4 regions of the Rhizobium sp. N324 genome follow, and region 3 is predicted to be linked to each of the others. Evidence: predicted binding sites of a transcription regulator. Region 3 holds the regulator's gene; each other region holds the start of a gene.

Region 1 (8,019 bases), 1.1 Mb from region 3:
CCACCGGCTGATCGACCGCGCGATCGAGCCGGACGACCGCGAAAAAATCGCCTCACGGGTGAAGGCCTGGACCGAGCGGGATGAGATCGACGTCGTCATCACCACGGGCGGCACCGGCTTTACCGGCCGCGATGTGACGCCGGAGGCGCTGGAGCCTTTGTTCGAAAAGCGCATGGACGGCTTTTCCGCCGTCTTCCACCGTATTTCCTATGAGAAGATCGGCACGGCGACGATCCAGTCTCGCGCCACGGCCGGCGTCGCCAACGCCACCTTCATCTTTGCGCTGCCGGGCTCGCCCGGCGCCTGCCGGGATGCCTGGGACGGCATTCTGAAAGGGCAGCTCGACTACCGCAGCGTTCCCTGCAATTTCGTCGAGATCATGCCGCGCCTGGACGAGCACCTGAAGCGCGGCGCGACAAAATAGGCGGCCTAACCCGGCCCGCTAGGTGGCAAGGCCCGGCAGAGCCGGCATCGTTTCCCAGCTGTCACCCGACAGCAGGATGCAGCTGATGCCGTGGACATCCGTGACGACGAGTGTCCAGGTTCCGCTTTCGGCGGCATAGACCTCGAGAACGGCGTTCTGGTTGACCAGTCCGACCGCTGTCAGCTTTTCAGCGAAGTTCTTGTCGAGGAAATTGACGACATCGGATCGGCCTGCGCAACTGAGCATCGTCTGCGATGCTGCCGAATGCGGATGCGCGATCACCAATGTCGGCAATATGACGGCGACGAGGCCGTAAACCATATTGCGTACCATGACGCACCTCCTTTCGCCGGGAACCCGGCAGAAGAGGAGATTGTCGCCGACCTATTCTGCCGTCCACCGGCATTCCATGGCCATCCGTTGCGAAGCGCGGCGCTTCGACGGCGCCATGGGCGAATTATAGCGCGAAATCCTATTGGGCGCCATCTTTGTGCGATGGAGACCGGCGACTCACATCTTCGAGAAAACCCCTCCCCAACCCCTCCCCACAAGGGGGAGGGACTAAGCTGTGGTGTCCGGCAGCGATCAAAAGGCGAGGTCTGCTGGGCTGCTGCCGTTCGACAGACGGTTACGGGAAGCGGTGCGGCAGGTTAGCCCCTCCCCTTGTGGGGAGGGGTTTTTGGGCGGTGGAAACCGGCCAGCCGTGGGATGACCGAGATCTTACCGCGCCGCGCGCGCCACCCAGGACGGAATCAGTTCGCTGGCGAGCTTGCGCGGCTTCTGGCCCTTGGCGAATTCGGCAAGGGCCATGCCGCTTTGGGCGGCGGCGAGCGCCTGGTTCTTCGGCATCAGCAAACCGAGTTCCAGCGGCGGCGTCGCCCGGCCGACGCGCTGGAAAAACGGGCGCCGATAGCCGCGCGAGGCGGTGAAGCGCGCCGGCAGCTTGTTGAGCGCCATATATTCGGCGATCTCGTCGATCCAGCCGGCCTGGGGCCGGGCGCCCGGCTCGATGAAGAGCAGCCATTCGCCGCGGGCGGAGCGGAGGATGTCCTTGATATCCCATTGTAAAAGAAACCGGCAGCCGGCGGCGTCGGCGACCCGCGAGGTGCCGTCGCGCGATCCATGATCGAGCACGATCACATCGCTGACGAGCCCCTCCACGGCACCTGCCACCAATACCGATAGAGTCTGGGCCAGCTCAGATTCCTGATCCCGGCATTCGAGAACAACCGTCAACATTGGTCATTCATAATGCGCCGCACAAATTTTTGCCAGCGGCGTTTTCCGTATTTTGTTCTTGCATTGTTCTTGTTTTGCGGATAGGAATTTAATCATCAAAACGGGCGGAAGCGATGGCTTTTGCCGCGGGAGAATCCGATGAGAGAGCAGTCCCTGGCAGGGCAGGCCGCATTCGCGCCTGCCAATACGGCAGATATTGCCGATGCGATGATCGTGTCCTCCGGTCTGAGAATCGAGGTCGACCGGCGCCGCGGGCGTGGGGCGGGATTGAATCCGTCGGGACGCTTCGAGGCGCTGCAGCGCGAGACCTTCGACGACGGCTGGCAGACGCTGGAAGAGCTTCCGCCGTTCAAGACGGACGTGCAGATCGAGAAGCCGCGCACGGCCATCACCCGCAACGAATCGCCCGACATTGGCTTCGACCGCTCGATCAATCCCTATCGTGGCTGCGAGCATGGCTGCATCTATTGTTTCGCCCGGCCGACGCATGCCTATATGGGTCTTTCGGCGGGGCTCGATTTCGAGACGAAGCTGTTTGCCAAGCCGGATGCGGCAAAACTGCTGGAGCGCGAACTTGCCAAGCCGGGTTACAAGGTGCGAGCGATCGCGATCGGCACCAATACCGACCCCTATCAGCCGGTCGAGAAGGAATGGCGCATCATGCGCGGCATTCTCGAGGTGTTGAACAAGGCGAATCATCCGGTCTCGATCGTCACCAAGTCGGCGATGATCCTGCGCGATCTCGACATTCTGCAGGAGATGGCGGCGAAGAACCTGGTGCGTGTCGGTATCTCCGTGACCACGCTCGACCGCAAGCTTGCCCGGACGATGGAACCGCGCGCCGCGACGCCGCCGCGGCGGCTGGAGACCATTCACACGCTGTCGGAAGCGGGCATCCAGACGGCTGTGATGGCTGCGCCGCTGATCCCGGCGCTGAACGATCATGAGCTGGAGCGCATCCTCGAATCGGCCAAGGCGGCCGGCGCCGCCGAGGCGAGCTATGTCATCCTGAGACTGCCGCTCGAGGTCAGCCCGCTCTTCCGCGACTGGCTGCTGCAGCATTATCCCGATCGCTACCGGCATGTGATGTCGCTGGTGCGCTCGATGCGCGGCGGCAAGGATTACGATGCCGAATTCGGCAAGCGCATGAAGGGCGCCGGTCCCTATGCCTGGCAGATCGCCCGGCGCTTTGAAATGGCCGCCAGGCGTTTCGGCCTTACGCGGCGCGGCATGCCGCTGCGCGACGATCTGTTCGTGCCGCCTGATGGCAGCGGCGTGCAGCTGTCGCTGCTCTAGGCTTTGTTCTTTAAGCAATTCTTGGCAAAAGCGCTTCGCGCTTTGCCTGGGAAAAACCGCGCCGCAGTTTTCCTGGAATTGTTTTTTTGACTTTTTGCGCAATTCCGGATGGAAATCGTGCCGCGCTTTTCCAGGAATTGCTTGAAGCTTGCGCATCGGCTGCTCAGAAAAACCGCCCTGTTTTCGAGCCCCGAGCGCAATTCCCGCGGATGGCACCGACCGCCACCATCCGCCGGACCCGGTCCCCGAGCGCCGCCCTGATCGGGGACTTGCGGGCAATCGGGTTGGCGTGCGAGGTTCAGCCGCATGAGACCTCGCACGCCACCCGATTCTCCCCAGCTTTTCCAAGCGGCTCCCCTGGTGCCGGACTTCCGGCTGGAGCTCAAGGCCCGCAAGGCCGGCCACTGGCCGGTTGCCGGCGCCGACGAGGCAGGCCGGGGGCCGCTGGCCGGGCCTGTTGTCGCGGCCGCCGTCATCCTCGATCCAAAGCGCATCCCGGAGGGTCTGAACGATTCCAAGCAGCTTTCGGCGCAGCGGCGCGAGGAACTGTTCGCGCAGATCCTGGCGACCGCCACGGTTTCGATCGCCTCCTCCAGCTCGACGCGCATCGACGAGACGGATATCCGCAAAGCGAGTCTCGACGCCATGCGTCGCGCCATCTGCAGCCTCGCCATACCGGCAAGCTACGTGCTGACCGACGGGCTCGACGTGCCGCCCGGCCTCGATTGCCCCGGGCAGGCTGTCGTCAAGGGCGATGCCCGCTCGGTCTCGATCGCCGCCGCCTCGATCGTCGCCAAGGTCACACGCGACCGGATGATGGCGCGCGCGCATCACGTCTTTCCGGATTACGGCTTTGCCGCCCATGTCGGCTACGGCACGGCGCAGCACCGCGCCGGCATCGAGAAGCTCGGCCCCTGCTCCCTGCACCGGATGAGCTTTCGGCCGCTGCGCAAGGTCGAGGGCGGTCCTGAGATGGACGAACTGATTTCGGAATAGGTCTGGGGTTCAGACTGCCGAGAGCTGCTTAAGTCCCCTCCCCAACCCCTCCCCACAAGGGGGAGGGGCTAGAGCCAGCCGCATGATCTGCGTTCAGGATTGAATGCAGCCGGGGCCGTAGGTTAACCCCCTCCCCCTTGTGGGGAGGGGTTGGGGAGGGGGCTTGCCAAGCTAACCTCAACCGGACAGGCTCGGATTTCATAAAAAGATCTGTCAACAAGAAAAGGCCGGGACATGCCCGGCCTTTTCCTATTCCATTCGATACCGCTCAGTTGAGCCGCGTCTTGACCTGGCCGACGGCATTGCCGAAGAGCTCGGACTGGACCTTGGCATCAGCCTGCTTGACGAGCACCGTTTCAGCGGCAGCGATTGCGAGATCGACGGCGGCGGAACGGACCGCCTTCATCGCCTCGGCCTCTGCCTGCTTGATCTTCTGCTCGGAAAGCGCCGTGCGGTTGGCGACGAATTCTTCCGTCTTCTTCTTTGCTTCAGTGGTCAGCATTTCGGCTTCGCGCTCGGCGGCGGCAACGATATGGGCCGCTTCGGCTTCCGCTTCCTTGCGCTTGCGCTGGTATTCGGCGAGCAGGTGCTGGGCCTCCTCGCGCAGGCGCTTGGCTTCAGCCAGTTCGTTGCGGATCTGGTCGGCGCGGTCGTCGAGGGAGCGCGCCATCATGCCCGGAACCTTCAGGTAAACGACCAGCGCCAAGAACAGGACGAGGCCGACAAAGGCGAAGAAAGTCGCGTCAAAGGCAAATTCCATCGATCAAGCCTCCTTCTTGGCGGCTGCAACGGCAGCGGCGACATCGGCCTTGGCGACGGAGCCGCCGATCAGCTGATCGACCACGGCAGCCGCGGTTTCCTCGGCAATAGTGCCTACGTCGGCGAAAGCCTTGGCCTTGATCTCGCCGATGCGGACTTCGGCAGCCTTGATCTTTTCAGACAGGCTTGCCTCGACAGCGCGGCGATCTTCCTCAGCCTTGGCTTTGGCGGCGTCGCGGGCAGCAGCGCCGATCGCGTTGGACTTGGCGCGGGCAGCGGCCAGTTCACCTTCATAGGTCTGGACGGCAGCGTCGGCTTCCGCCTTCAGGCGGCCGGCTTCTTCCAGATCCTGGGAGATGCGCGTGTGACGCTGATCGAGGATCGTCCCGATGCGCGGCGCGATGACCTTTTGCATGAGCAAATAGAAGACGCCGAACGTGATCACCAGCCAGAGCAGCTGGGATGCGAAGGTCGTCGAATCGAAAGGCGGGAATGGGCCGCGGGCGTGTTCGCCTCCGGCAACACCAGTCTCGGTATGGACCTCGCCTGCGGCCGGAGCGGCATGCGCATCCGTACCCGTCGCTGCCGCCGGTGCTTCTTCAGCGTAAGCCGGGGTCACAAAAAACATGCTCACCTCCAGGTGGACTGCAAATGCAAAGGATCACGGCTTGCGGTCGCAGGCCGTGATCCATCTATTCACCGATATCAGACGGCGAAGAGGAGGAGGAGAGCGATGAGCAGCGAGAAGATGCCCAGAGCTTCCGTAACGGCGAAGCCGAATACCAGACGGCCGAACTGGCTGTCAGCGGCAGACGGATTGCGCAGTGCGCCGGAGAGGTAGCTGCCGAAAATATTGCCGAGGCCGAGAGCCGTACCGGCCATACCAAAGCAAGCCAGGCCTGCACCGATGTACTTTGCTGCTTCCGCTTCCATGTTGAACTCCTTTGAAATGGTTGTTGCGGCGAATGACTGACGCCCTGGAGACGTCGATGTCGTTATCCTTAGTGCCCGCCCGGATGGATTGCGTCGTTGAGGTACATGCAAGTCAGCACCGCAAAGACGTAAGCCTGAAGGAAGGCGACGAGGAACTCGAGACCGGTCAGGGCGACGGTCATGATGAGGGGAAGAACGGCACCGCCGACGCCGAGAGCACCCAGGGTTCCGAGCGAGGCGACGAAGCCTGCGAACACCTTCAGGGTAATGTGACCGGCGAGCATGTTGGCGAAGAGACGAACCGAGAGCGAAATCGGACGCGACAGGAAGGAGATGATTTCGATCGCCACCACCAGCGGCAGCAGCGCGCCCGGCACGCCGTGCGGCACGAAGAGATTGAGGAAGCCGAAGCCATGCTTATAGAAACCGTAGACGACGACGGTGCCGATGACGAGCAAAGCGAGGGCGAACGTAACGATGATCTGGCTCGTCACCGTGAAGAAATACGGGAACATACCGAGCAGGTTCGCCGTCAGCACGAACATGAAGAGCGAGAAGACCAGCGGGAAGAATTTCATTCCCTGCTTGCCGGCGCCTTCCTTCAGCATGTTGGCGATGAACTCATAGGACATTTCCGCAATCGACTGCGAACGGCCCGGAACGATGGCGCGATTCGAGGTGGCGAAATAGAGGAAGCCGACGGCAACGGCAGCCGAAGCGGCCATGAAAAGCGATGCATTGGTGAACGAAAAATCAATTCCGCCGATTTCGATCGGCACAATCTTATGGATCAGGAACTGATGAGTCGGATCGTTAGACACCGCTTGTTCTCTCTCTTTGGCCCGCAGGACGCGGGGTCATTGCACTGGACCGGGAACCGGTCCTTATTTCTTGCCGTCTTTGTCGTCCAGGGGATGGGCCACCACCCCCGCAGAACGCAGCACGTTCAGAACGCCGGCACAGAATCCGAGAAGCAGAAGAACAATCATCCCCCAAGGCGCCGTGCCAACAAAACGGTCGAAGACATAGCCAAGGACGGCGCCGACGACGATTGCGGAAATGAACTCGCTGGAAAGCTTCATCGCCTGGGCATAACCTTTGCGGCTTACCTCGGAACGGGCTTCGCTTGCCTCTTCCACTTTCGCCTCCACGCGCTTGGTCGCGAGTTTCGCTTCCAGTTGCGCACGGCGCTTCTCAAGACTTTCTTCGCGGTCGTCCGCCATGGATCTCTCCTCGCCTGCCCGTCGCCCGCACTCCCGCTACCCCGGTCATTCGGACCCCGGACGCGAAGGTTGAAACCCTTCCGGCCCGTTCTGAAGTCGCGCGCAACATAGTTTTAGGGATTGGTATAGTCAAGGCGTAGGCAGCTTCTGTCCAGCCAGAAAATAATGACACCAAATCAAATAGATAGGCCGATTTATGGCCGATCTGTTAAATTCGATGGAAAGAATCCGCTTTTAAGCCCGGCAAATCGGCTTGCCCAAGCGATTTATCTCAGCTCCAGCCGCCGCCATAGGTGCGATAGAAGACGTGGAGACCGATACGGCCGACCTTCTCCATGGTCTTTGCCCATTTCGGTCTGACATAGACGGCATGGTAATGAGTCGCCGAGCCCACCTGCGGCAGCCAGATCTTGCCTGATGTCACCGCCATCGCCACATCGCGGGCCATCCGCCAGTGATATTCAGAGTTCACCCTGTCCTTGATGCTGTCGCAGGCGAAGGAAAACTGGCAGCGGTTGCGCCAATCCTCGTTCTGGTAGACGACCCCGCAGATGGTTTTCGGATAGGCGGGATTGCGGACGCGGTTAAGGATGACCTGGGCGACGGCGGCCTGGCCCTTCACCGATTCTCCGCGTGCTTCGAAATAAATGCCGGAGGCAAGGCACTGCTGTTCGCGGGCGGAAAAGACGCTCGGCGCCAAGATGCTGGCGGCCCATGCATGGTCGCGCGGACCGATCTCCGGCACGAAGCGGCCGTTGTTCTGCTCGGTCAGGATCGAATCAAAGGGTGATTGGCGGGAATAGTCGGGTGCCGCCGGCCCATAAGCAGTGGCAAGAACATCGGCCGTGTCGCTGGTGACGAGGCTTGCCAACATTGCCGGCACGCCACGATCGGTCACCACCGGCTGCTTCCTATAGAAAGATGTGGCGATCTCGATTTCTTTGCCCTGGATCTTCGGCTTGACGAAGGCCGAGCGGTCCTTGAGATCGAAGCTCGGGGTAAACAGCATCTTCGTGCGCTCGAGGATCGAGCCGGCGGAAAAATCCTTCGGCGGCTGCATCTTCTCGACAGCGACGACCCGGCCCTTCTTGGCGCCGCGGTTGACACGATCCTCGTCGGGCGTGTCCTCCTGGCTCTTGTCCTTGGCGG
Region 2 (8,019 bases), 140 kb from region 3:
AGGATGGTGGTGATGCGTTCGCCGGGGGCGAGCGGCAGCATGTTGATCAGCGCCTTGCCGCGCGAGGTCGGCGTGCCGATCGGCAGTCGCCAGACCTTTTCCTTGTAGACGATGCCGCGCGAGGAGAAGAACAGGACCGGGGTATGAGTGTTGACAACGAATAGCCGGCTAACAAAATCCTCGTCACGGGTGGTCATGCCGGAGCGGCCCTTGCCGCCGCGGCGCTGGGCGCGATAGGTGGTCAGCGGCACGCGCTTGATATAGCCAAGATGCGAGACGGTGACGACCATGTCCTCGCGGGCAATCAGATCCTCGTCGTCCATTTCGAGGCCGCCATCGACGATCTCGGTGCGGCGCGGCGTGCCGAATTCATCACGCACGGCTGACAGTTCGTCCTTGACGATGGTCTGGATGCGGACGCGCGAGGAGAGAATATCGAGGTAATCCTTGATTTCCTCGCCGATCTTATTGAGTTCGTCGCCGATTTCGTCGCGGCCAAGGGCCGTCAGACGGGCAAGGCGCAGTTCGAGGATGGCGCGGGCCTGCTCTTCGGACAGGTTGTAGGTCAGGTCATCGTTGATGCGATGGCGCGGATCGTCGATCAGACGGATCAGGCTTTCGACATCTTCGGCCGGCCAGCGGCGGGTCATCAGTTCTTCGCGGGCCGACTGCGGATCGGGCGCCTGGCGGATGACGCGGATGACTTCATCGATATTGGCGACGGCGATGGCGAGGCCGACCAACACATGGGCGCGGTCACGCGCCTTGCGCAACAGGAATTTCGTTCTCCGGCTAACGACTTCCTCGCGGAAGGAGACGAAAGCCCGCAGCATGTCGAGCAGGGTCAGTTGCTCGGGCTTGCCGCCGTTCAGCGCCACCATGTTGCAGCCGAAAGAGGTCTGCAACGGCGTATAGCGATAAAGCTGGTTGAGGATGACCTCGGCATTGGCGTCGCGCTTCAATTCGACGACGACGCGATAGCCCTGGCGGTCGGATTCGTCGCGCAGATCGGAAATGCCTTCGATGCGCTTGTCGCGCACCAGTTCGGCCATCTTCTCGATCATCGTCGCCTTGTTCACCTGGTAGGGAATCTCGGTGATGATGATCTGCTCGCGGTCACCGCGCATCGGCTCGATGGCCGCAACGCCGCGCATGATGACCGAACCGCGGCCAGTCTCATAAGCCGAGCGAATGCCGGCACGGCCGAGGATCTTCGCACCCGTCGGGAAGTCCGGGCCGGGAATGATCTGCATCAGTTCCGGCAGCTCGATCGCCGGATCGTCGATCAGCGCAATGCAGCCGTCGATGACTTCGGAGAGATTGTGCGGCGGGATATTGGTCGCCATGCCGACGGCGATGCCGCCGGCGCCGTTGACCAGCAGGTTCGGGAACTTGGCGGGAACCACGACCGGCTCGGAAAGCGTGCCGTCGTAGTTGTCGCGGAAATCGACGGTTTCCTTGTCGAGATCGTCGAGCAGCGAATGGGCAGCCTTTTCGAGGCGGCATTCGGTGTAACGTTCCGCAGCCGGCGGATCACCGTCGACCGAGCCGAAATTGCCCTGGCCGTCGATCAGCGGCAGACGCAGCGACCAGGGCTGGGCCATGCGGGCCAGCGCATCATAGATCGCCGAATTGCCGTGCGGATGGTATTTACCCATCACGTCACCGGTGACGCGGGCGCATTTGACGTATTTCTTGTTCCAGTCGATGCCGAGCTCGGACATGCCGTAGAGGATGCGCCGGTGCACGGGCTTCAGGCCGTCGCGCACGTCGGGAAGCGCGCGGCTGACGATGACGCTCATCGCGTAATCGAGATACGACCGCTGCATTTCCTCCATGATGGAGATGGGCTCGATGCCTGGCGGGAGCTTCCCGCCGCCGGGGGGTGTTTGCTCAGTCAAAACAGATCACGATCTCTTCTAGAATCACTTGAAGATTTATAGCGGAAAGCCCGTTCCCGCGCCAATTTCACGCGGCGTTTTGAACAGGCTTTTGCGGCTTAAAGAGGGTAAAATATGCAAGTTGCGTGGCCGAACCGGACAAATCCGCCGCGGGCCGCCGCGGGATATTTGCCAAATCGGAATAGCCGCTTCACAATCATAAAACCACACATAATAACCACGCGGCTATATGGGGTTCCCGAGAGACGATGGCAAGCGCCGACCTATTGATCAACGCCTTCACGACGCTGCTCGTCACCATCGATCCGCCGGGGCTCGCGCCGATCTTCCTGGGGCTGACGACGGGCATGAGCCGCGCCCAGCGGACGCAGGTGGCGCTGCGCGGCTCGACCATCGCCTTCATCATCCTCGCCGTCTTCGCGCTGTTCGGGGCCGGCGTGCTCGGCGTGCTCGGCATTTCGATCGGCGCCTTCCGCATCGCCGGCGGCCTGCTGCTCTTCTGGATCGCCTTCGAGATGGTGTTCGAACGGCGCCAGGAGCGCAAGGAGAAGGCGAGCGAGGCTGCCGTCACCAAGGATCATATCGAGAATATCGCCGTCTTTCCCCTCGCCTTGCCGCTGATCGCCGGTCCCGGTGCGATCTCGGCGACGATCCTGCTTGCCGGCACGCTGCCGACCTCCATGGAAAAAGCCCAGCTGATCGCCGTCATCGCCGCCAATCTGCTGCTGACCTTCCTGATGCTGCTGATTGCCGAAAGGCTCGACCGTTTCCTCGGCGTCACCGGCCGGGCGATTCTGACACGGCTGCTCGGCGTCATCCTCGCCGCCCTAGCGGTGCAATTCGTCGTCGACGGCGCGAAAGCGGCGCTCAATCTCATCAGCGCGACGCCGCACTGAAAAGTGCGGCATCTGCCGCGCGATAAGAAATGCGCGGGATCAAAGAAAAAGAGCATGACGCCATCAAAGGCATCATGCTCTCGGATATTCATCATACAGGAAAAACGGTCGATCAGAACGGGATGTCGTCGTCGAGGTCGCGCGAGAAGTTGCCGCCGCCACCGCCGCGGCTTGGCGATGATGACGGAGCCGGGGCGCCGTAGTCATCGCCATAATCATTGTTGCTGCTGCCTCGGCCGCCGCCGGAGCTTGCACCGCCGCCTTCACCGCGGCCGTCGAGCATGGTCAGGGTCGAACCGAAGCCCTGCAGCACCACTTCCGTCGAGTAGCGGTCTTGGCCCTGCTGGTCCTGCCATTTGCGGGTCTGCAACTGTCCTTCGATATAGAGCTTGGCGCCCTTCTTCACATATTGCTCGACAACCTTGCAGAGGCCCTCGTTGAAGACGACGACCGTGTGCCATTCGGTCTTTTCACGGCGCTCGCCGGAATTGCGGTCGCGCCAGGTCTCCGAGGTCGCGATACGGAGATTGGCGATCGGCCGGCCATCCTGCGTGCGGCGGATTTCCGGGTCTGCACCGACGTTTCCAATCAGAATTACCTTGTTTACGCTACCAGCCATGCTTCTCACCCTGCCTGCCGCCCTGCCCGGCGGCGTTAATCGATCAGCGCACCTTAAACCATCGCGGACCGCCGATGCGCGTAAACGGTCGTTCATCCACATGTTTATCCCATCAGAAAGCCGCATGCATTCATCAGGAATTTTGTTCTTTATTTGTTCTAGTTTATCCGTATGATCCTGTCAACAGAATCGAAAACCTTGACCCTAGTTGACATTCAGCCTCGACTCGCCGGTCGGCATCACTAAATAAGGGCTGTTATCCCAAAGGACCAAAGCTGAGACGATGAGCGAACTGAAGACGATCTCCATCCGCGGCGCGCGCGAGCATAATCTCAAGGGCATCGATCTCGATCTGCCGCGCAACAAGCTGATCGTCATGACCGGGCTTTCGGGCTCCGGCAAGTCCTCGCTTGCCTTCGACACGATCTATGCCGAGGGCCAGCGCCGTTATGTCGAGAGCCTGTCGGCCTATGCCCGGCAATTCCTTGAAATGATGCAGAAGCCCGACGTCGACCAGATCGAGGGGCTGTCGCCGGCGATCTCGATCGAACAGAAGACCACCTCGCGCAACCCGCGCTCGACGGTCGGCACCGTCACCGAGATCTACGACTATATGCGCCTGCTCTTTGCCCGCGTCGGCGTTCCCTATTCGCCGGCGACCGGCTTGCCGATCGAGAGCCAGACCGTCAGCCAGATGGTCGACCGCATCCTCGAGTTCGGCGAGGGCACCCGTCTTTATATTCTCGCGCCGCTCGTGCGCGGGCGCAAGGGCGAGTACAAGAAGGAACTGGCGGAGCTGATGAAGAAGGGCTTCCAGCGCGTCAAGGTCGATGGCCAGTTCTACGAGATCGCCGAGGCGCCGGTGCTCGACAAGAAATACAAGCACGATATCGACGTGGTGGTCGACCGCATCGTCGTGCGCTCGGATGTCTCGGCCCGCCTGGCCGACAGTCTGGAAACCTGCCTGAAGCTCGCCGACGGGCTGGCTGTCGCCGAATTCGCCGACAAGCCGCTGCCGCCGGAGGAGACTTCGGCCGGCGGCTCGGCCAACAAGTCGCTGAACGAGACGCATGAGCGCGTGCTGTTTTCGGAGAAATTCGCCTGCCCGGTCTCCGGCTTCACCATTCCCGAGATCGAGCCCCGGCTGTTCTCCTTCAACAATCCCTTCGGCGCCTGCCCGACCTGCGACGGCCTCGGCGCCCAGCAGAAAATCGATCCGGATCTGATCGTGCCCGAGCCGGAACGGACGCTGCGCGACGGCGCGATCGCCCCCTGGGCCAAGTCGACCTCGCCCTATTACAACCAGACGCTTGAGGCGCTCGGCAAACATTACGGCTTCAAGCTCGGGACGCGCTGGAACGATCTTTCCGACGAGGCCAAGGATGTCATCCTCAACGGCACCGACGACAAGATCGAATTCCATTATGCCGACGGCGCCCGCTCCTATACGACGCAGAAGAATTTCGAAGGCATCATCACCAATCTCGAGCGGCGCTGGAAGGAGACCGATTCCGCCTGGGCGCGCGAGGACATCGAGCGCTTCATGTCGGCGGCCCCCTGCCCGTCCTGCAACGGCTTCCGCCTGAAGGCGGAGGCCTTAGCGGTGAAGATAAACACGCTGCATATCGGCGAAGTCACCGGCATGTCGATCCGCATCGCCCGCGACTGGTTCGAGACGCTGCCGGCCAGCTTCAATGCCAAGCAGAACGAGATCGCCGTGCGCATCCTCAAGGAAATCCGCGACCGGCTGCGTTTCCTCAACGATGTCGGCCTGGAATATCTCAGCCTGTCGCGCAACTCCGGCACGCTGTCTGGCGGCGAAAGCCAGCGTATCCGGCTGGCCTCCCAGATCGGCTCGGGGCTGACGGGCGTGCTCTACGTGCTCGACGAGCCGTCGATCGGCCTGCATCAGCGCGACAATGCCCGACTGCTCGACACGCTGAAGCACCTGCGCGACATCGGCAACACCGTCATCGTCGTCGAACATGACGAGGATGCGATCATGACGGCCGACGACGTGGTCGACATCGGCCCAGCCGCCGGCATTCACGGCGGCCAGGTCATCGCCCATGGCACGCCGCAGGATATTATGGACAATCCGCAGTCGCTGACCGGAAAATATCTGTCGGGCGAACTCGGCGTTCCCGTTCCCCACGAGCGCCGCAAGCAGAAGAAGGGCCGCGAGATCAAGGTGGTCGGGGCGCGCGGCAACAATCTGAAGAACGTCACGGCGGCAATCCCGCTCGGCGTGTTCACCGCGGTGACCGGCGTTTCCGGCGGCGGCAAATCCACCTTCCTGATCGAGACGCTGTATAAATCAGCGGCAAGGCGGGTGATGGGCGCGCGCGAAAACCCGGCCGATCACGACCGCATCGACGGCTTCGAGCATATCGACAAGGTGATCGATATCGACCAGTCGCCGATCGGCCGCACGCCGCGCTCGAACCCGGCGACCTATACCGGCGCCTTCACGCCGATCCGCGACTGGTTCGCCGGCCTGCCGGAAGCCAAGGCGCGCGGCTACCAGCCGGGCCGCTTCTCCTTCAACGTCAAGGGCGGACGCTGCGAAGCCTGCCAGGGCGACGGCGTCATCAAGATCGAGATGCACTTCCTGCCGGATGTCTACGTCACCTGCGACGTCTGCCACGGCAAACGCTATAACAGAGAGACGCTCGACGTCACCTTCAAGCAGAAGTCGATCGCCGACGTGCTCGATTTGACCGTGGAGGAAGGCGTCGATTTCTTCGCGGCAGTACCCGCCGTGCGCGACAAACTGCAGGCGCTGAAAGATGTCGGCCTCGGTTATATCAAGGTCGGCCAGCAGGCCAACACGCTTTCCGGCGGCGAGGCGCAGCGCGTCAAGCTCGCCAAGGAACTGTCGAAGCGCTCGACGGGACGTACGCTCTACATTCTCGACGAACCGACGACCGGCCTGCATTTCCACGACGTCGCCAAGCTGCTCGAGATGCTGCACGAACTGGTCAACCAGGGCAATTCGGTTGTGGTGATCGAGCACAATCTCGAAGTCATCAAGACGGCCGACTGGGTGCTCGATTTCGGCCCGGAGGGCGGCGATGGCGGCGGCGAGATCGTGGCTTTCGGCACGCCCGAGGCGATCGTCAAGGAGAAGCGCTCCTACACCGGACAGTTCCTCAAGGAATTGCTGGAACGGCGGCCGGCCAAGAGGGCGGCTGCGGCGGAATGACGATGAGGCCAGCCTCGCCCGAGGATCTGGAAACGGTCACGACTGAATGGCTGCCAACTGGGAGGACGACATGACGAAATCCGGCACTATCCGCACCGGCATCGGCGGCTGGACCTTCGAGCCCTGGCGCGGGCATTTCTTTCCCGATGACCTGAAGCAAAAGGACGAGCTGAATTATGCCAGCCGCCAGCTGAAGGTCATCGAGGTCAACGGCACCTATTATAGCACCCAGAAACCGGCGGTCTTCGCCAAATGGGCAGCCGACGTGCCCGAGGGTTTCATCTTTTCGCTGAAGGCCACGCGGTTCGTCACCAACCGGCGGGTCCTTGCCGAAGCTGGTGAATCGATGGAGCGGTTCCTGTCATCTGGAATCAGCGAACTCGGCGATCATCTCGGGCCGCTGCTCTGGCAGTTCGCGCCGACGAAGAAGTTCGATCCGGACGATTTCGAGGCCTTCCTGAAGCTGCTGCCGGAAAAGCAGGACGGGCTGGCGCTTCGCCACGTGGTCGAGGTGCGCCACGATTCCTTCAAGGTGCCGGAGTTCGTGGCGTTGCTGGCGAAATACGGCGTGGCGCCTGTTTGCGCCGAACATTTCGAATATCCGATGATCGCCGACGTGACGGCCGATTTCGTCTATGCCAGGCTGCAGAAGGGATCGGACGACATAACGACCTGCTATCCCGACAAGGACTTGAAGGCCTGGGCGGACCGGCTCGACACCTGGGCCGAAGGCAAGGTTCCCGACGATCTGCCGTTGATCGACGGGGAACGCAAGGTCAAGGCCGAGCCGCGCGACGTCTTCGCCTTCATGATCCATGAGGGCAAGGTGAACGCGCCGCATGGGGCGATCGCCCTGCAGAATTTGCTCCAGTCATAAGTCGAGCTAAAGCGGCAGTACCGCTAGCGCAAGCTCTTCCGCCGTCAGGCCCTTGCCGGCGCGTTGCCCTGCCTCTCCGTGCAGCCAGACGCCGGCAGCCGCGGCCTCGAAGGCCGGCAGGCCTTGGGCGAGCAATCCGCCGATGATGCCTGCGAGCACGTCGCCGGAACCGGCAGTGGCAAGCCAGGCGGGAGCGTTGGTGTTGATCAACGCGCGGCCGTCCGGCGCGGCGATGACGGTATCGGCGCCTTTATAGACGATCACGGCGTTGGCGCGGCGGGCTGCGGCCAGGGCCTTGTCCACCTTCCCAAGCGCATCGTCGCCGCTAATATCGGGAAAGAGCCGCGAAAATTCGCCCTCGTGCGGCGTCAGCACCAGCCGCGGCTTACCTTGGAAAAGATCGAAAAGCTGTTGCGGATCGTCCTTGAACGAGGAGATGCCGTCGGCATCGAGCACGAGATGGCGCTCGGCAAGGGCCGCGACGAAAGCGCGCGCCTTGACGCCGATGCCGAAACCGGGAC
Region 3 (8,019 bases):
GAACGGGTTCCGTCCGCGAAAACGCCGCCGCCATCCGCGACGAATATGCCGATTGCGAGCCGGTGGTCCGGATCCTCGATTTCATCGCGGCCGACAGCGATCGCGCCCTGTCCTCGCCGACCCGGGGGCAGAAGGGCTGATCCGTGGCTTTATCGGGCGACACCGCTACGGGCCGGCTGGCGATCATTGCCGGCGGTGGTCTCCTGCCTTCCTATGTCGCCGAAGCCGCGCGTGCGGCGGGTGAAAATCCCGTCATCGTCGCCCTGAAGGACGAGAGCGACCGGCGCTGGGAAGGCTATGACCACGCCGTCATCGGCATCGGCGATTTCGCCGCTCTTGACGGGCTGTTCAACCGTTATGGCGTCGGCCGTGTGGTGATGTCGGGCAGCGTGGCCCGCCGGCCGGAATGGCGCGAGGTGCGCCCGACGCTGCGTATCCTGATGAAGGTCCCGGCCGCCATCCGCACCCTGCTCTCCGGTGGCGACGACACCGTTCTGCAGATGGTCATCCGGCTGATCGAGGGAAACGGCCGCCGGGTCGTCGGCGCTCATGAAATCGCGCCCGATCTGCTTGCCTCCGTCGGTCCGCTTGGCGCAGCAACGCCGGGTGACGAAGACCGGCGTGATATCCGCCGCGCCGCCGAAGCCGCGGACATGCTCGGCCGGCTCGATGTCGGGCAGGGCGCCATCAGCATCGGCGGGCGCGTCGTGGCACTCGAGGGTGTCGAGGGCACGGATGAGATGCTGGACCGTGTCGCAAGTCTCAGAGTAGCCGGGCGCATCTCGCCGCGGCGCCGCGGCGCGCTTGTCAAGCTCTGCAAGCCGCAACAGGATATCCGCGCCGACCTGCCGGCGATCGGCGTTTCCACCATTCTGAACGCAAGAAAAGCCGGTCTCGGCGGCATCGCGGTGGAGGCAGGCCGCTCGCTGGTGCTCGATCGATCCGCCGTCATCAAGGCCGCCGATGAGGCGGGGCTTTTTGTCTGCGGCATCGATCGCGGACTGCCGGCATGGGGGCTCGAATGAACGGGGCGCCGCTGAAAATTGCCGTCATTGCCGGCGAGGTGTCGGGTGATCTGCTCGGTGCCGATCTCATCGCCGCCCTGAAGCGGATTCATTCGGGGCCGGTGGAACTTGTCGGCGTTGGCGGTGAGGCACTGCAGGCGGAAGGCTTGCAATCGCTGTTCGATTTCTCCGAGCTGTCGATCATGGGCATCACCCAGGTGCTGAGCCGGCTGCCGAAGCTTTATACGTTGATCCGCCGGACGACCGCGGAAATCATCGCTGCGAGGCCTGATGTTCTGCTCATCATCGACAGCCCGGATTTCACCCATCGCGTCGCAAAGCGCGTGCGCACCGCGCTGCCCGATCTGCCTGTCGTCAATTATGTCTGTCCGAGCGTCTGGGCCTGGAAGGAATATCGCGCCACGCGCATGCTCGCCTATGTCGATCATGTGCTCGCCGTCCTGCCCTTCGAGCCGGCAACGATGCAGCGCCTCGGCGGGCCGGCAACCACCTATGTCGGCCATCGCCTGACCGCCGACCCTGCGCTGCTGGAGACCCGGCGCCTGCGCGCCGGCAGGCAGCCCGGCAATCGCACGATCCTGCTTCTGCCCGGCTCACGCTCCTCCGAAATCCAGAATCTCCTGCCGCATTTCGAGGTGGCGGCAAACGAACTTGTCGCCCGCAATGGACCGATGCGCTTTGTTCTGCCGACAGTGACGCACAGGCAGGCGCTGGTCCGCCAATTGACGGAGAACTGGGCGGTCAAGCCGGAGATCGTTGTCGGTGCGCAAGCAAAATGGCAAGCCTTCGCGGAAGCCGATGCCGCCATGGCGGCATCCGGAACCGTCATCCTCGAACTGGCGCTGGCCGATGTTCCCGTCGTCTCCGCCTACAAGGTCGACTGGATCATGCGGCTGCTGACATCGGCCATCAAGACCTGGACCGGCGCGCTGCCAAACCTGATTGCCGATTACGCGGTCGTGCCGGAATATCTGAACGATATCCTTCGCGGTGCAAGTCTCGCACGCTGGATGGAGCGGCTGTCGGCCGACACCTACCAGCTCAAGGCGATGAAAGAAGGCTACGATCTGATCTGGCAGCGCATGCAGACCAAAAAACCACCCGGCGAACATGCCGCCGAAATCCTTCTCGACGTGCTGAACAAGAAAAAACCCGGTCGTCTCTGACCGGGTTTTCTTCTTTTCGGGCGATATATCGGCCGAAGCGATCAGCGCTTCGAAACGGGAATGTAGTCACGCTTCGGTTCGCCGACATAGAGCTGGCGCGGGCGGCCGATGCGCTGTTCCGGATCCTCGATCATCTCGTTCCACTGCGCGATCCAGCCGACGGTGCGGGCAAGCGCGAAGAGCACGGTGAACATGGTCGTGGGGAAGCCCAGCGCCTTCAGCGTGATGCCGGAATAGAAGTCGATGTTCGGATAGAGCTTCTTTTCGATGAAATATTCGTCGGTGAGCGCGATGCGCTCCAGCTCCATCGCTACTTCGAGCAACGGATCGTCCTTGATGCCGAGCTCGCCGAGCACCTCATGCGTCGTCTTCTGCATGATCTTGGCGCGCGGATCGTAGTTCTTGTAGACGCGGTGGCCGAAGCCCATCAGGCGGAACGGATCGTTCTTGTCCTTGGCGCGGGCAATATATTCCGGAATGTGGTCGACCGAGCCGATCTCATTCAGCATGTTGAGCGCTGCTTCGTTGGCGCCGCCATGGGCGGGGCCCCAGAGGCAGGCGATGCCGGCCGCGATGCAGGCGAACGGGTTGGCGCCCGACGAACCCGCGAGGCGGACGGTCGAGGTCGAGGCGTTCTGCTCGTGATCGGCATGCAGGATGAAGATGCGGTCCATGGCGCGGGCAAGCACCGGATTGACCACATATTCCTCGCAAGGCACGGCAAAGCACATGCGCAGGAAGTTCGATGCGTAATCGAGGTCGTTCTTCGGATAAACGAAGGGCTGGCCGATATGGTACTTATAGGCCATCGCGGCAAGCGTCGGCATCTTGGCGATCATGCGCAGGCTGGCGACCATACGCTGATGCGGATCGGTGATATCCGTGGAGTCGTGATAGAAAGCCGATAGCGCGCCGACACAGCCGCACATGACGGCCATCGGATGCGCATCGCGGCGGAAGCCCGTGAAGAAGCGGCTCATCTGCTCGTGCACCATGGTGTGGTGCGTGACGCGGTAATCGAAATCCTTCTTCTGCGCGGTGGTCGGCAGTTCGCCGTAGAGGAGCAGGTAGCAGACTTCGAGGAAGTCGCCATGCTCGGCCAGCTGCTCGATCGGATAGCCGCGGTGCAGCAGCACACCTTCGTCGCCGTCGATGTAGGTGATCTTGGATTCACAGGATGCGGTCGAGGTAAAACCCGGATCGTAAGTGAAGGAGGCAGTGTTCTTATAGAGAGCACCGATATCGATGACGCTCGGGCCGATCGTGCCGCTCTTGACGGCTAGGTCGACAGATTTGTCACCGATTTTTATTGTAGCGCTTTGATCCGTCATGCTGATCCTCCGGAATGGCGGTGGCGCCATAAAAGCGCCATAGGGGTTAAGCGTCCTCACCGATAGCTATATGATCGCGACGCTAATGCCAAGTTACCGTGACGGCATTTTGTGCATTGCAGTATCACCTTTTAGGCACTGCAGCGATGAGCAGCGTGCATATCGGAAGCCAATGATTCGACTGGCCTTTTGGCGCTCGCGATTTTCCCTCATATTTCAATCGATTATCCTTGCCCGATTTGTTGGGAGGTTGCATTCTGGGCGCCTTCGCGGGTGACTTGGGCGGCGCATGCAGGAATTGACGACAGTCGAATTGCGGCCGGAAGCTGGCGCCGGATCCTCCGGCGTTTCTCTGCCTGTGGTGGCGACGCCATCGGCAAGGACGCAGTCGGCGACGCCCTGGCGCCACCGGCTGCCGGCCGCAGCCCGCCAATCCTTGCGCGCTTGCAGGTCCATGCTGGGCGAGGAGGCGGATCACGGCCGCCTGCTGCTGTTTTCGCCGGTCTTCCTCGGCGCCGGCGCATCCTTCTGGTTTCTGGCCGCATCCGATTTTCCGCTTTTGACATTACTGCTGTCGCTGTCGGTGCTGACCATTGCGGTTCTCATCACCGACCGTAGCCGGGCCGTGTTGCGAACGACGTTGTTGGCGCTTGCACTTGTGGTCTGCGGCATGCTCTGCGCACAGTTCGAGAGCTGGCGGGCATCGACCGTGATCCTCGATTCATCCGTGACGACGACGCTGACCGGCCGTGTCGAACGGCGCGAAGGCGACGGCCGTGGGCGTTGGCGCTACATTCTCGCCGTCAGGGCCACAGACGAGCCGGAGTTGAAGCGGCCGCCGGGGCGCGTAACCGCGATTGTCCGCGGCGCCGACACGCCTTTCGAGATCGGCGACATTATCACCGGCAGGGCGCGGCTAACGCCGCCCTCGGGCCCCGCACTTCCCGAACTCAATGACTTCTCCTTCGGCGCCTATTTCGACGGCATCGGCGCCAACGGCTTCTTCTACGGCGCCCCTGAGAAGGATTTGGCGGCGAGCCCGCAGGGTGCAAGGTCGCCGTCGGAAGCTATGCTCGAATGGCTTTACCGGTTGCGTAGCAGCATCGGCGACCGCATCAGGTCGATCCTGCCTGGTGATACCGGCGCCTTTGCCGCCGCCCTGGTGACCGACGAGCGGCGCGCCATCTCGAATGCGACGACGGAGGCGTTGCGCCAGTCTGGCCTTGCCCACATCGTCGCGATCTCGGGTCTCAACATGGCGCTGTCGGCCGGCATCTTCTTCGTCGGCTTCCGGATGCTGCTCAGCCTCTTTCCGGGCGTCGCCCAGGCCTATCCGACGAAGAAGATCGCCGCCGCAGGCGCGCTCACCGCCGTCACCGCCTATTACCTGATCTCCGGATTCGGGGTCTCGGCCGAACGCGCCTTCATCATGATGGCCATCATGCTGATCGCCGTCTTCTTCGATCGGCCGTCGATCAGCCTGCGCAATGTCGTTCTCTCGGCGCTTGTCATCATCGCCATTTCACCCTCCGAAGTGCTGGGCCCGAGCTTCCAGATGTCCTTTGCCGCGACATTGGCATTGGTATCGGGCTATCAGTTGTGGAAGGACCGGCGCGTCCGCGAAAACGCGTTGCTCAAGCTGCCGATCTTCCGGCCGGTCGTTGCGGTCGCCGGTTTCTTCGGTGGCGTCCTGCTGACCTCGCTGATCGGCGGTTTTTCCACGGCGCTGTTTTCGATCGAGCATTTTCATCGGTTGACGGCCTACGGCCTGCCGGCAAACCTCGCGACGATGCCGATCATCTCGTTCATCGTCATGCCGGCCGGGCTGCTGGCAATGTTGCTCATGCCGTTCGGCCTGGACGCTCCGCTCTGGGAGGTCGTCGGCTTCGGCCTCGATCTGGTGATCGCTGTCGCCAAGACGGTGTCCGGCTGGGGCGGCGATATCGGCGTCGGCCGTTTGCCCGCCTGGTATTTCGCCGTCGCCGTGGCCGGCTTCCTGCTGCTGACACTGCTGCGCACCCGGCTGCGCCATGCCGGCACATCGACCCTCGCCGTCTCGACGCTCTTCCTGCTGGTTCTGCCGGTCCCCCGGCCGCCGGATCTGGTGATTTCGGAGGATGGCAGTCTGGTCGCGCTCGTTGCAGTGGCGGCAATGGCTTCCAACCGCGAAAACCCGCCGGATTTCATTTTCGACCAGTGGCAGAGAGCACTGGTCCTGCCGACACATCATCCACCGAAGATGTTGGAAGGCCCTGCTATCCCGCCGGAGGGAGAAGACCGCCGCGTCAGGCTTTCCCACGATCAGCAGATCGAAGCGAGGACGGCGATGCGGGCGGCGGCGGGCGGTGAAACAAACCGCTTTTCCTGTGTCAAAAAGGCCTGGTGCACATCAAGGCTTGGCAATGGGCGCGTCGTCACCGTCATCGACAATGCCGCCTATCTCGGTCCGGCCTGCGATGCCTCCGATATCGTCGTCACGTCTGTCCGCCTGCGTTTCAATAGCTGCCGCTCGGGCGCGACGCTCTTTACCGGTGAGACGCTACGCAGGACCGGTTCCGTCGAGCTGCGCTTCGCGGACGCCGGCCTGGAGGTCGCAACCGCATTCGAGAGCCTGTCGCGGCCGTGGATACGCCATCGCGCCTATGACTGGCGCAGCAATAGTTTCGCCGAAACCGGCCCGTCCAGCGTCAGTGATAGCGGCGAATGAGACCGACGAGCTTGCCCTGCACCTTGACGCGGTCTGGCCCGAAGATCCGGGTCTCATAAGCCGGGTTGGCGGCTTCAAGCGCGATCGAGGCGCCCTTGCGGCGGAAGCGCTTCAGCGTCGCTTCCTCGTCATCGACGAGGGCGACGACGATGTCGCCGGGACTTGCCGTGCTGCCGTTGCGGATGATCACCGTGTCGCCGTCGAAGATGCCGGCGTCGATCATCGAATCGCCTTTGACCTCCAGCGCATAATGCTCACCCGAGCCGAGCATGTCGGCGGGAACGACGATGTCGTGGGTGTTGTTCTGGATCGCCGAAATCGGAACGCCGGCGGCGATTCGGCCCATGACCGGCACCGAGACCGAGTTGCCGTTGTCGGCGACGGGTTTTGCGGGTGCGGGGGCGGCGACCGGCTGGGGCTTGCCGAGGCTGCCCTCGATGACGCTCGGCGAAAAACCACGCCGGGGCTGAATGCTGGGGCTATAGGCCTCCGGAAGCTTGATGACCTCGAGCGCCCGGGCGCGGTTCGGTAGGCGGCGAATGAAGCCGCGTTCCTCAAGCGCCGTGATCAGGCGATGAATGCCGGATTTCGAGGCCAGATCCAGGGCGTCCTTCATCTCGTCGAAGGACGGTGGAACGCCGGATTCCTTCATGCGCTCATGAATGAAAAGGAGAAGCTCCTGTTGTTTGCGCGTGAGCATCGGCGTGTGACCCCTGATTGAAACAAATCCAGAACAGACACTATATGTTCCATATGTGTTCCGCAAGTAGCTAAATTTCCGTAAAACTTGGCGCCAACTCGTTGAGATTTTTATTTTCATTCGCCGGATCGGCGCCATGTCTTGCATTGAGGAAGGCGCCGTCGCACATCTCTTCGCAATTGCAGGAGGGGATATCATGAACACGAATTCCGCCAAGCCGCACCCACTGGATCATGTCGTGCTGCCGGTCGTCAATATCGATCTGGCGCGCGAAAGACTCGGCAAGCTCGGCTTCACCGTTGCGGCCGATGCCCGTCATCCCTTCGGAACGGAAAATGCCTGCGTCTTCTTCGCCGACAAGACCTATCTGGAGCCGCTCGGTATCGCGAGCGTCGAGGAGAGCGAGTCCTCGGCGCGGCAAGGCAATGTCTTCACCGCCCGCAACCGGGCCTTCCGCTTCCGTTGCGGCGATGAGGGGCTTTCGGCCGTGGTTTTCGGCACCGAGGATGCCGGCCTCGATCATCAAAGCTTCATTTCAGGCGGATTGAGCGCCGGCGAGATGCTGGAGTTCAGCCGGCTGATGAAAATGCCGGACGGTTCCAAAGGCATCGGCAGCTTCAAACTGGCCTTTGCCGCGGATCTGCGGGCACCCGATTTCTTTCTCTTCACCTGCCAACGCATCAATCCATTGCCGGCCGACCGCGGCGCGCTGGAGACACATGCCAATGGCGTGACCGGCATCGCCGAGATCGCGCTGTGCGCGCCTGATGCCTCCGCCTTCGCCGGTTTCGTCAGCCTTGTCATGGCGCAGTCGGCCGTCGAGAAAACCGGTTTCGGCGTCAATATCGCGGCGCCGAATGCGAAAATCAGCCTGATGACGCCGGAAGGGCTGGAGGCCTATTTCGAGTTTGCCGTCTCATCCGCCGACCGCGGCCTGCGCGGCCGGGCCATCCGCTTCACCGTCGCCGATCTTGCCGTGACAGAAGCGCATTTGGCTGCTAACGGAGTGACCTACACGCGCAAGAACAATCGTATTCTGGTGAAGCCGGCGCCCGGGCAGGGCACGCTTTTCGCCTTCGAGGAAAGATGA
Region 4 (8,019 bases), 370 kb from region 3:
GATCTTCTTCCACAGCGTCGCGGCTTCCTCGTCTTCGGAATAGACGGTGACCAGCAGGCGATGTTTCGGCAGATCGAAACCTTCGGTGACGAGCTTCCAGGCAAGCTCGATCGCATTCTCCTTGAAATAGTCGCCAAACGAAAAGTTGCCGAGCATTTCGAAGAAGGTCAGGTGGCGGGCGGTATAGCCGACATTGTCGAGGTCGTTGTGCTTGCCGCCGGCGCGCACGCATTTCTGCGAGGTCGTCGCCGTGGAATAAGGGCGTTTCTCCAGACCGGTGAAGACATTCTTGAACTGCACCATGCCGGCATTGGTAAACATCAGCGTCGGGTCGTTGCGCGGCACGAGCGGGCTCGACGAGACGATCTCATGACCGTTCTTCTTGAAATAGTCGAGGAATGTCGACCGGATATCGTTCACACCGCTCATGCTATGCCCTTCAATGCTGCCGGAGGCAGGTAAATCTAAATCCATCGGCTTTTAACGTTCGCCTCCGCCACTGTCCAGCAGGCAAACAAAACCGGCCGCATTCTCATCAGGAATGCGGCCGGTTGGATTTGTCCGATGCGCTCAAGCGCGAAAATCACATTTCCGCGGCAGCGTCACCGTCATCGGGGTCCGGTCCGCCGTTCTGCAGGAAGCGGTCGGCGATCAGGCCGGCATTCTGGCGCAGCGACAGTTCAATCTCGCGGGCAAGATCCGGATTGTCGCGCAGGAAGGTCTTGGCGTTCTCGCGGCCTTGGCCGAGACGCTGACTGTTATAGGAGAACCAGGCACCGGATTTCTCGACGATGCCGGCCTTGACGCCGAGATCGACCAGTTCGCCGGTCTTCGATACGCCCTCGCCATACATGATGTCGAATTCGACCTGCTTGAAGGGCGGCGCCATCTTGTTCTTGACGACCTTGACGCGGGTCTGGTTGCCGATCACCTCTTCGCGCTCCTTGACCGCGCCGATGCGGCGGATGTCGAGGCGCACGGAGGCGTAGAACTTCAGCGCATTGCCGCCGGTCGTCGTCTCGGGCGAACCGAACATGACGCCGATCTTCATGCGGATCTGGTTGATGAAGATCACCATGGTGTTCGACTTGGAGATCGAAGCGGTCAGCTTGCGCAACGCCTGGCTCATCAGGCGCGCCTGCAAGCCGGGAAGGCTGTCGCCCATCTCGCCTTCGATTTCGGCGCGCGGCGTCAGTGCGGCGACCGAGTCGACGACGAGAACGTCGACCGCGCCCGAGCGCACCAGCGTATCGGTGATTTCGAGCGCCTGCTCGCCGGTATCGGGCTGCGAGATCAGCAGGTTCTGCAGATCGACGCCAAGCTTGCGGGCATAGACGGGATCGAGCGCATGTTCGGCATCGACGAAGGCGCAAATGCCGCCCTTCTTCTGCGCTTCGGCAATGGTCTGCAGTGCAAGCGTCGTCTTACCCGAGCTTTCCGGCCCGTAAATTTCGATGATACGGCCCCTCGGCAGACCACCGACACCAAGTGCGATATCGAGGCCAAGCGAGCCGGTCGAGATCGTCTCGATCTCGACAACATTCTCGTTGGAGCCGAGTTTCATGATCGAGCCCTTGCCGAACGACCGCTCTATCTGTGAGAGTGCCGCTTCAAGCGCTTTGCTTTTGTCCACCGATTTGTCCTCTACCAGCCGCAATGAATTCTGAGACATCCGATCCACCTTTAGGTTATTGAAGCCGCCCAAGCAATGTCGAGTTTGTACCCCATTTGTTCTATTCCCGCAATAGGCGATCAAACGATTGAAAAAAAAGGTAAAACAGCCTGTGTTCTATATTTGTTTTATCAATGCAAAGCAACGGCTTAGGCCATATGCACCCGCTTTGCCGCGGCCGCTAGCACCGCCTCGATTCGCGCCTCGGGCATCGGAAGGCGGTTGAAATGAAGAAAAAGATTCTTGTTCTCGGCGGCGCCCATATCGATAGGCGCGGCCGGATATCCGGCGAAACGGCGCCGGGCGCCAGCAATCCCGGCACGTGGTTCGAGGAGCCGGGCGGCGGCGGTTTCAATGCGGCGCGCAATCTGGCAAGGCTCGGTTTTCAGGTGACGATGATTTCGCCTCGCGGCGGCGATCCCATCGGCGAGATGGTCGGCGAAGCCGCCGATTTCGCCGGCATCGACGACCGGCCTTTCGTGTTCCTCGACCGCAAGACCCCGAGCTATACGGCGATCATCGAGAAGGACGGCAATCTGGTGGTCGCCCTTGCCGACATGGATCTCTACCGATTCTTCGTGCCGCGGCGTCTCTCCATCCGCTGGGTGCGCGAAGCCTTCGCCGCCCATGATCTCATTCTTTTCGACGCCAACCTGCCGGAGGAGACGATCGCAGCGATCGTTGCCAAGGCGCATTCCCTGGCAAAACCGGTCGCGGCAATCGCCATCTCGCCTGCCAAGGTCGTCAGGCTGAAACCCTGCCTTGGGGATATCGACTATCTGTTCCTGAATGAGGCCGAGGCTTCCGCCCTTGCCGGGCAACAGCCGGAAGACGCTGCCGGCTGGCCGCCGCTTCTGTACGGGATCGGCATCCGAAACGCGGTCGTCACCCGCGGCCGCCGCGAGCTCGTCGCACTTTGCGACGGCCGCGCCGTGACGCTGCAGCCGCCGGTCGCCGTTACTGTCGCCGATGTCACCGGTGCCGGCGATTCGCTTGCGGCCGGCACGCTCGCCGCCTTGATATCAGGCCTGCCGCTCGAGGAGGCCGTTCGCCACGGCACAGCGGCCGCCACGCTGACCGTACAGTCGCGGCATGCCGTCGACGAAAATCTGACACCGGATCTCTTGAATGCGGCGCTTGCCCTTGTTCCCGAGGTCAGAATTCTGCATTGAAGCCGCTATATTAAATAGTCGAGCATGAGGTGCGAAAACCGCTGACACGTTTCGGCATCATGCTCATCGACGACAGGACCAGATCATGACCAAGCCCATTTCACCCCTTCTGCCGATCGCCTATTCGAAAGAGGTCGCCAGCGCCAAGCAGCGCGGCGCGCCGCTGGTGGCGCTGGAATCGACCATCATCACCCATGGCATGCCCTATCCCGGCAACATCGAGATGGCCCGCAGCGTCGAGACGATCATTCGCGAACAGGGTGCGGTGCCGGCAACGATCGCCGTCATTCACGGCACGCTGCATATTGGTCTTGAAGCCGGCGAGCTGGAGCAGCTCGCCAAGGCGACCGAGGTGATGAAGGTGTCGCGCGCCGATCTCGCCTTCGCGATCGCCGAGCGCCGCACCGGCGCCACCACGGTCGCCGCGACGATGATTGCGGCGGCGCGTGCCGGCATCCGCGTCTTTGCCACCGGCGGCATCGGCGGCGTGCACCGCGGCGCCGAGGAAAGCTTCGATATCTCAGCCGATCTCGAGGAACTGGCGCGCACCGGCGTCATCGTCGTCTGCGCCGGCGCCAAGGCGATCCTCGACATTCCGAAGACGCTCGAAGTGCTGGAAACCCGCGGCGTGCCGGTCGTCACTTACGAGAGCGAAGAATTTCCCGCCTTCTGGTCGCGCTCCTCGGGCATACCAAGCCCGCTGTCGCTGAACAGCCCGGCCGCCATTGCCAATTTCCAGACGGTGCGCGACCAGCTCGGCATCGACGGCGGCATGCTCATCGCCAACCCGGTGCCCGAGGCCGACGAGATCGCCCGCGAAGAGATGGAAATCTATATCGAGCGGGCGCTTGACAGCGCCGCGCGCGACGAGATCACCGGCAAGGCGGTGACGCCCTATCTGCTCTCGACCATCTTCGACCTGACGGATGGCCAGAGCCTGAAGACGAATATTGCGCTGGTCGAGAACAATGCGCGGCTGGCGGCGGAGATTGCGGTGGCGCTGGGGGAGTGAGGGATAATGGGGCAGCCGGCATCGCCTTGGCAGATAGGGCGTGCCGCGTGAGCCCCCCTCTGCCCTGCCGGGCATCTCCCCCACAGGTGGGGAGATGACAAGCGGCGAAACCTTCCGGCCACATCAACGTTTCGGCGAGCTGCGACGCTAATTGTTTGGGGAAGCCATTGCGTCTAGCCAATCTCCCCACCTGTGGGGGAGATGCCCGGCAGGGCAGAGGGGGGCTCACGCGGCACGCCATATCTACCAAGGCGATGCCGCCTGCCTTCACCCGTCCAACGTCTCCTTCACCACCACAGCCAGTTGCTTCAGCGAAAACGGCTTCGGCAAAAATCCGAATTTGGCTTCCGGCGGCAGGTTGCGGGCGAAGGCATCTTCGGCATAGCCTGAGACGAAGATGAATTTCATGTCGGGATAGGACTTGCGCAGCTCGCGCAGCAGTGTCGGGCCGTCCATTTCGGGCATGACCACGTCGGAAACGACGATGTCGACCTTGCCGTCGAGCTCTTCCATGATGCTGAGCGCCTCGACGCCCGAGCCCGCCTCGTGCACGGTGTAGCCACGCGTTTCCAGCATGCGCTTGCCGCCACGGCGCACCGCCTCTTCGTCTTCGACGAGAAGAATGACCGCCGATCCCGTCAGGTCCTCCGGCTGCTGCGCCGCTGGCGCCTCCGGCTGCATGCCGATTTCAGCGACGGCGGCGTCGATCGCGCCGGCTTCGGCGGCAACCGCCGGTTCCGGGATGTGGCGCGGCAGGAAGACCCGGAATGTGGTGCCCTTGCCGACTTCGGATTCCGGCTGGATGTAGCCGCCCGATTGCTTGACGATGCCGTAGACCATGGCGAGGCCGAGCCCGGTGCCCTTGCCGACATCCTTGGTGGTGAAGAACGGCTCGAAGATCTTGTCCATGATTTCGGGCGCGATGCCGGTGCCGTTATCGGCAACCTCGATCAGCACCATGTCCTCGGCCGGCATGTAGGAATAGTTGAAGGCGGAGACCTCTGAAGCTGTCAGGTTTCGGGTGCGCAGCGTCAGCGTGCCGCCCTCGGGCATGGCATCGCGCGCATTGACGCAGAGATTGATCAGCACCTGTTCGAATTGCGAAAGATCGGTTTTGACGGGCCAGAGGTCGCGGCCATATTGCACGTCGAGCTTGACGTTGGTGCCGGAAAGCAGCCGGTCGACCAGCATGCGCAGGTCGCCGACGACATCTGTCAGGTTCAGCACCGAGGGCCGCATCGTCTGCTTGCGCGAGAAGGCGAGCAGCTGGCGCACCAGCACCGCGGCGCGGTTGGCGTTGCGCTTGATCTCCATAAGGTCGGCAAAGCTCGCATCGGCCGGTCGCGCCTGCAGCAGCAGATGGTCCGAGGAAAGCAGGATCGCCGTCAGCACATTGTTGAAATCATGCGCGATGCCGCCGGCAAGCGTGCCGACAGCATTCATCTTCTGCGTCTGCGCCATCTGCGCTTCCAGTGCCTTCTGCTCGGTCACCTCGACGGCGTAAACAATTGCCGCCTCCTCGGGCGCCTCGTCGCTCTGATCGATGACGGCGTTGACATAGAAACGGAAATAGCGCGCCTCGTCGGTCGGCGTGCGGGTATCGAGCGGCGCGATGTCGCCTTGCCGGTCCTTGGCCGCCGCCAGCGCCTCGGCGAGCTGCGGCCGGTCGCTTTCCTGCACGATGGTTTCGAGATGCGGCGCCTTTTCGAGATCGTCGCGCGAGACGACGCCGGAGAACAGCTTGAGGAACGGCGCGTTCGTCCGCAGGATGCGCCCATCGCCGTCCACCGAGGCGATCGCCATCGGGGTGTTGTTAAAGAAGCGGGTGAAGCGCATGGCGGCGGCAGAAGCGGACTGACCGCCGGCATCGCTCTTTTCACGCCCCAGCACGATCGTCCGGCTTTCGCCGGGTGCGCCGTCGCGCATCGACGTGACGCTGTGGATGATCTGCACCGGCAGGCTCTGGCCGTTGGTCTTGCGCAGGTCGAGATCGAGCGTCACGGTCTTTTTCAGGCCGGGTTCTGCCTGCACCGACTGGATCAGCGCTAGCCCCTCGCCCGCCACCACGTCGCCGATCGTCATCGAGCCCGGCACGAATTTGGTGAGGTCGAGCCCCAGCCACTCGGCGAGCGTCGCATTGAGATAGAAGATCTCGCCCTTCCTGCCGGCGGAAAAGAATCCGGCCGGCGCATGGTCGAGATAGTCGATCGCGTTCTGCAACTCCTTGAAGAAGCGCTCCTGATCGTCGCGCTCGGTGGTGATATCGGTGATCTGCCAGATCTGCAGCGGCTTGCCGCCGTTCTCTTCCTGAGGCAGTAGCCGCGCTTTCAGCCGGTACCAATGGGCGCCGGAGCTGTTGCTGCCGGGGCCGACAGCGCGCAGCAGGCGGAATTCCTCCCGGCCCTCCTTGCCCTCACGCAGTCCGTTGACCAGCCTGTAGAGCGCCTCGTTCGATTCGCGGTGGCGCGACAGCAGGCTTTCCAGCGTCTGCACCTCCGTCGCCTTGCGCGCGCCGGTCAGCGCGCCATAAGCGGCATTGGCATAGATGATCCGGCCCTTTTCGTCGGTGATCAGCGTGCCGTCCGGGTGACTGTTGAGGAAGGCGCGCGCCAGGCTGTCGGACTGGCGCTGCGGCATCACCTCGATGAAGCCAATGACCGAGGATACCAGGAAGAAGATGCCGACCATGGCGAGCACGCCGAGACCGCCGAGCACGACCTCGTTATCAAGCGACCGTTTGAAGACGATGAAGCCGCCGGCGGCGGCGATCAGCACGAGAGCCAGCAGAAGAATGCGCAAGACCGTGCCAGAACGCCCCCCACGATCCACAAGCGGTGCGTTATAATCGTCGGCCTGACGCGGTTTCGTCATGTATTCCTCACATAAGCCCCATCAGCTTCGTAGCACGAACACGAAGCGGGAATCAGGCACTCTTTTCTTCTTAGCAATTTGCCGCGTCGGCAAAAACACCGGTCGCCGGCAAGACTGCTTGAATTCACAGGCAACAGCGCCATCTGCCCCTGAACCCTGATACGGCCGCCCGTGCGCAAGGTCGCCCCGCACCCAGGCAGCGGAACACGAAATCGCGTTCTCCCGTGACTGGACAGCACCGGCAGCCCTTGCCTAAGGAACGGAAAAGTCGTCAATATGTGCCAAATATGAAATGGAGTAAGTGATTATGTTGGATGATGTTGTCGGAGCGTATGGCAGCCGTTTTCTGCTTGCAGCCGGTGGCGTCGGCCTAGCGCTTCTTCTGCTCATCCTGGTGCTCTGGGTGATCCGCAGACGGGCGCCCTCGCCCTTCGTGCGCGGCGGCCGCAATCGCCAGCCCCGTCTGCAGGTTCTGGATGCCGCAGCTGTCGATACCCGCCGCCGGCTGGTGCTGGTGCGCCGCGACGATGTCGAGCATCTGATCATGATCGGCGGCCCGAGCGATATCGTCATCGAAAGCCGTATCCTGCCGGCAACGGCGCAACAGCCGGAAACCGCCGACCACCCGCAACCCGTCGAGCAGCGCGCAATATCCCCGGCGCGCCCGGAAACGCCATCGCTTTCTCCGCCCCGCGCCCCAGTTGCAGCGCCGGTTGCAGTCCCCGTCGCCGCTCCTGCCGCAGCCCGCAGCGAGCCGGCCGCCGAGCCTTCCTTCTCCGCGCCGGTTTCGGCGGAGCCGCGCCCGCGCCCCGAACCGCCGGCCCAGCCGGTCGTGGCGCCGCCGGTGGCGACGAGCCCTCTTCCGGTAACGCCCGTGACACCTCCGCTGTCGGCCGAACGCGACATTCCTGCGCCTCCCGCCCCGCCTCAGCCGCGCCCGCCGGAGCGTGTCGTTGCTTCCCCGGTCGCGCAGCCCGCATCGTTCCACGATACCGCAAGTGCGGCCGAGATTCTCGATGCCGCCCGCCAGCGCGTTATGCCGCAGCAGCGCATCGAACCCGAAATTTCCGCTCCATCTTTCCAGGGCATGCCGGCCGCCGCCCGCGCAGCGCCCGGCACAACCGAGGACGATGCGGCAGCACAGCCGGCAGCAGCGATCCGCGGTGATTTCCAGCGAGTGCTGGAAGAGGAGATGGCGAACAATCTGACAGCCGAACGCATCGTCCCGGTGCCGGCAAACCAGCCCTCCCGCCAAGCCATGCCCCAGCCGCAGCCAGGCAATCTGCCGCGCC

What was found. The regulator LexA, encoded in region 3, represses DNA repair genes until DNA is damaged. The targets are predictions, from matches to a motif close to TGTTCNNNNTGTGTTCNG.
Region 1: a site for LexA is predicted at 1,717-1,734, ahead of AMK05_RS04750 (PA0069 family radical SAM protein). Genes of this name have one in related genera too.
Region 2: a site for LexA is predicted at 3,560-3,577, ahead of uvrA (excinuclease ABC subunit UvrA). Genes of this name have one in related genera too.
Region 4: a site for LexA is predicted at 1,786-1,803, ahead of recA (recombinase RecA). Genes of this name have one in related genera too.

The regions. Positions count from the first base shown of each region.
Region 1 is NZ_CP013630.1:992,071-1,000,089, reverse strand. Features, by position in the region: gene moaB (molybdenum cofactor biosynthesis protein B) at 1-424, shown strand, start outside; gene AMK05_RS04760 (hypothetical protein) at 443-757, opposite strand; gene AMK05_RS04755 (hypothetical protein) at 1,145-1,663, opposite strand; gene AMK05_RS04750 (PA0069 family radical SAM protein) at 1,802-2,959, shown strand; gene AMK05_RS04745 (ribonuclease HII) at 3,266-3,955, shown strand; gene AMK05_RS04740 (F0F1 ATP synthase subunit B) at 4,224-4,715, opposite strand; gene AMK05_RS04735 (F0F1 ATP synthase subunit B) at 4,719-5,342, opposite strand; gene AMK05_RS04730 (F0F1 ATP synthase subunit C) at 5,420-5,647, opposite strand; gene AMK05_RS04725 (F0F1 ATP synthase subunit A) at 5,716-6,468, opposite strand; gene AMK05_RS04720 (AtpZ/AtpI family protein) at 6,532-6,870, opposite strand; gene AMK05_RS04715 (cell wall hydrolase) at 7,142-8,019, opposite strand, start outside.
Region 2 is NZ_CP013630.1:2,252,601-2,260,619, reverse strand. Features, by position in the region: gene gyrA (DNA gyrase subunit A) at 1-1,901, opposite strand, end outside; gene AMK05_RS10900 (MarC family protein) at 2,150-2,797, shown strand; gene AMK05_RS10895 (single-stranded DNA-binding protein) at 2,910-3,416, opposite strand; gene uvrA (excinuclease ABC subunit UvrA) at 3,700-6,621, shown strand; gene AMK05_RS10885 (DUF72 domain-containing protein) at 6,692-7,498, shown strand; gene AMK05_RS10880 (bifunctional ADP-dependent NAD(P)H-hydrate dehydratase/NAD(P)H-hydrate epimerase) at 7,505-8,019, opposite strand, start outside.
Region 3 is NZ_CP013630.1:2,110,766-2,118,784, forward strand. Features, by position in the region: gene lpxA (acyl-ACP--UDP-N-acetylglucosamine O-acyltransferase) at 1-140, shown strand, start outside; gene AMK05_RS10230 (LpxI family protein) at 144-1,025, shown strand; gene lpxB (lipid-A-disaccharide synthase) at 1,022-2,191, shown strand; gene gltA (citrate synthase) at 2,233-3,522, opposite strand; gene AMK05_RS10245 (ComEC/Rec2 family competence protein) at 3,812-6,229, shown strand; gene lexA (transcriptional repressor LexA) at 6,210-6,929, opposite strand; gene AMK05_RS10255 (VOC family protein) at 7,126-8,019, shown strand; gene kdsA (3-deoxy-8-phosphooctulonate synthase) at 8,019-8,019, shown strand, end outside.
Region 4 is NZ_CP013630.1:2,476,451-2,484,469, forward strand. Features, by position in the region: gene alaS (alanine--tRNA ligase) at 1-429, opposite strand, end outside; gene recA (recombinase RecA) at 584-1,672, opposite strand; gene AMK05_RS11985 (carbohydrate kinase family protein) at 1,900-2,844, shown strand; gene AMK05_RS11990 (pseudouridine-5'-phosphate glycosidase) at 2,930-3,856, shown strand; gene cckA (cell cycle histidine kinase CckA) at 4,124-6,727, opposite strand; gene AMK05_RS12000 (flagellar biosynthetic protein FliO) at 7,035-8,019, shown strand, end outside.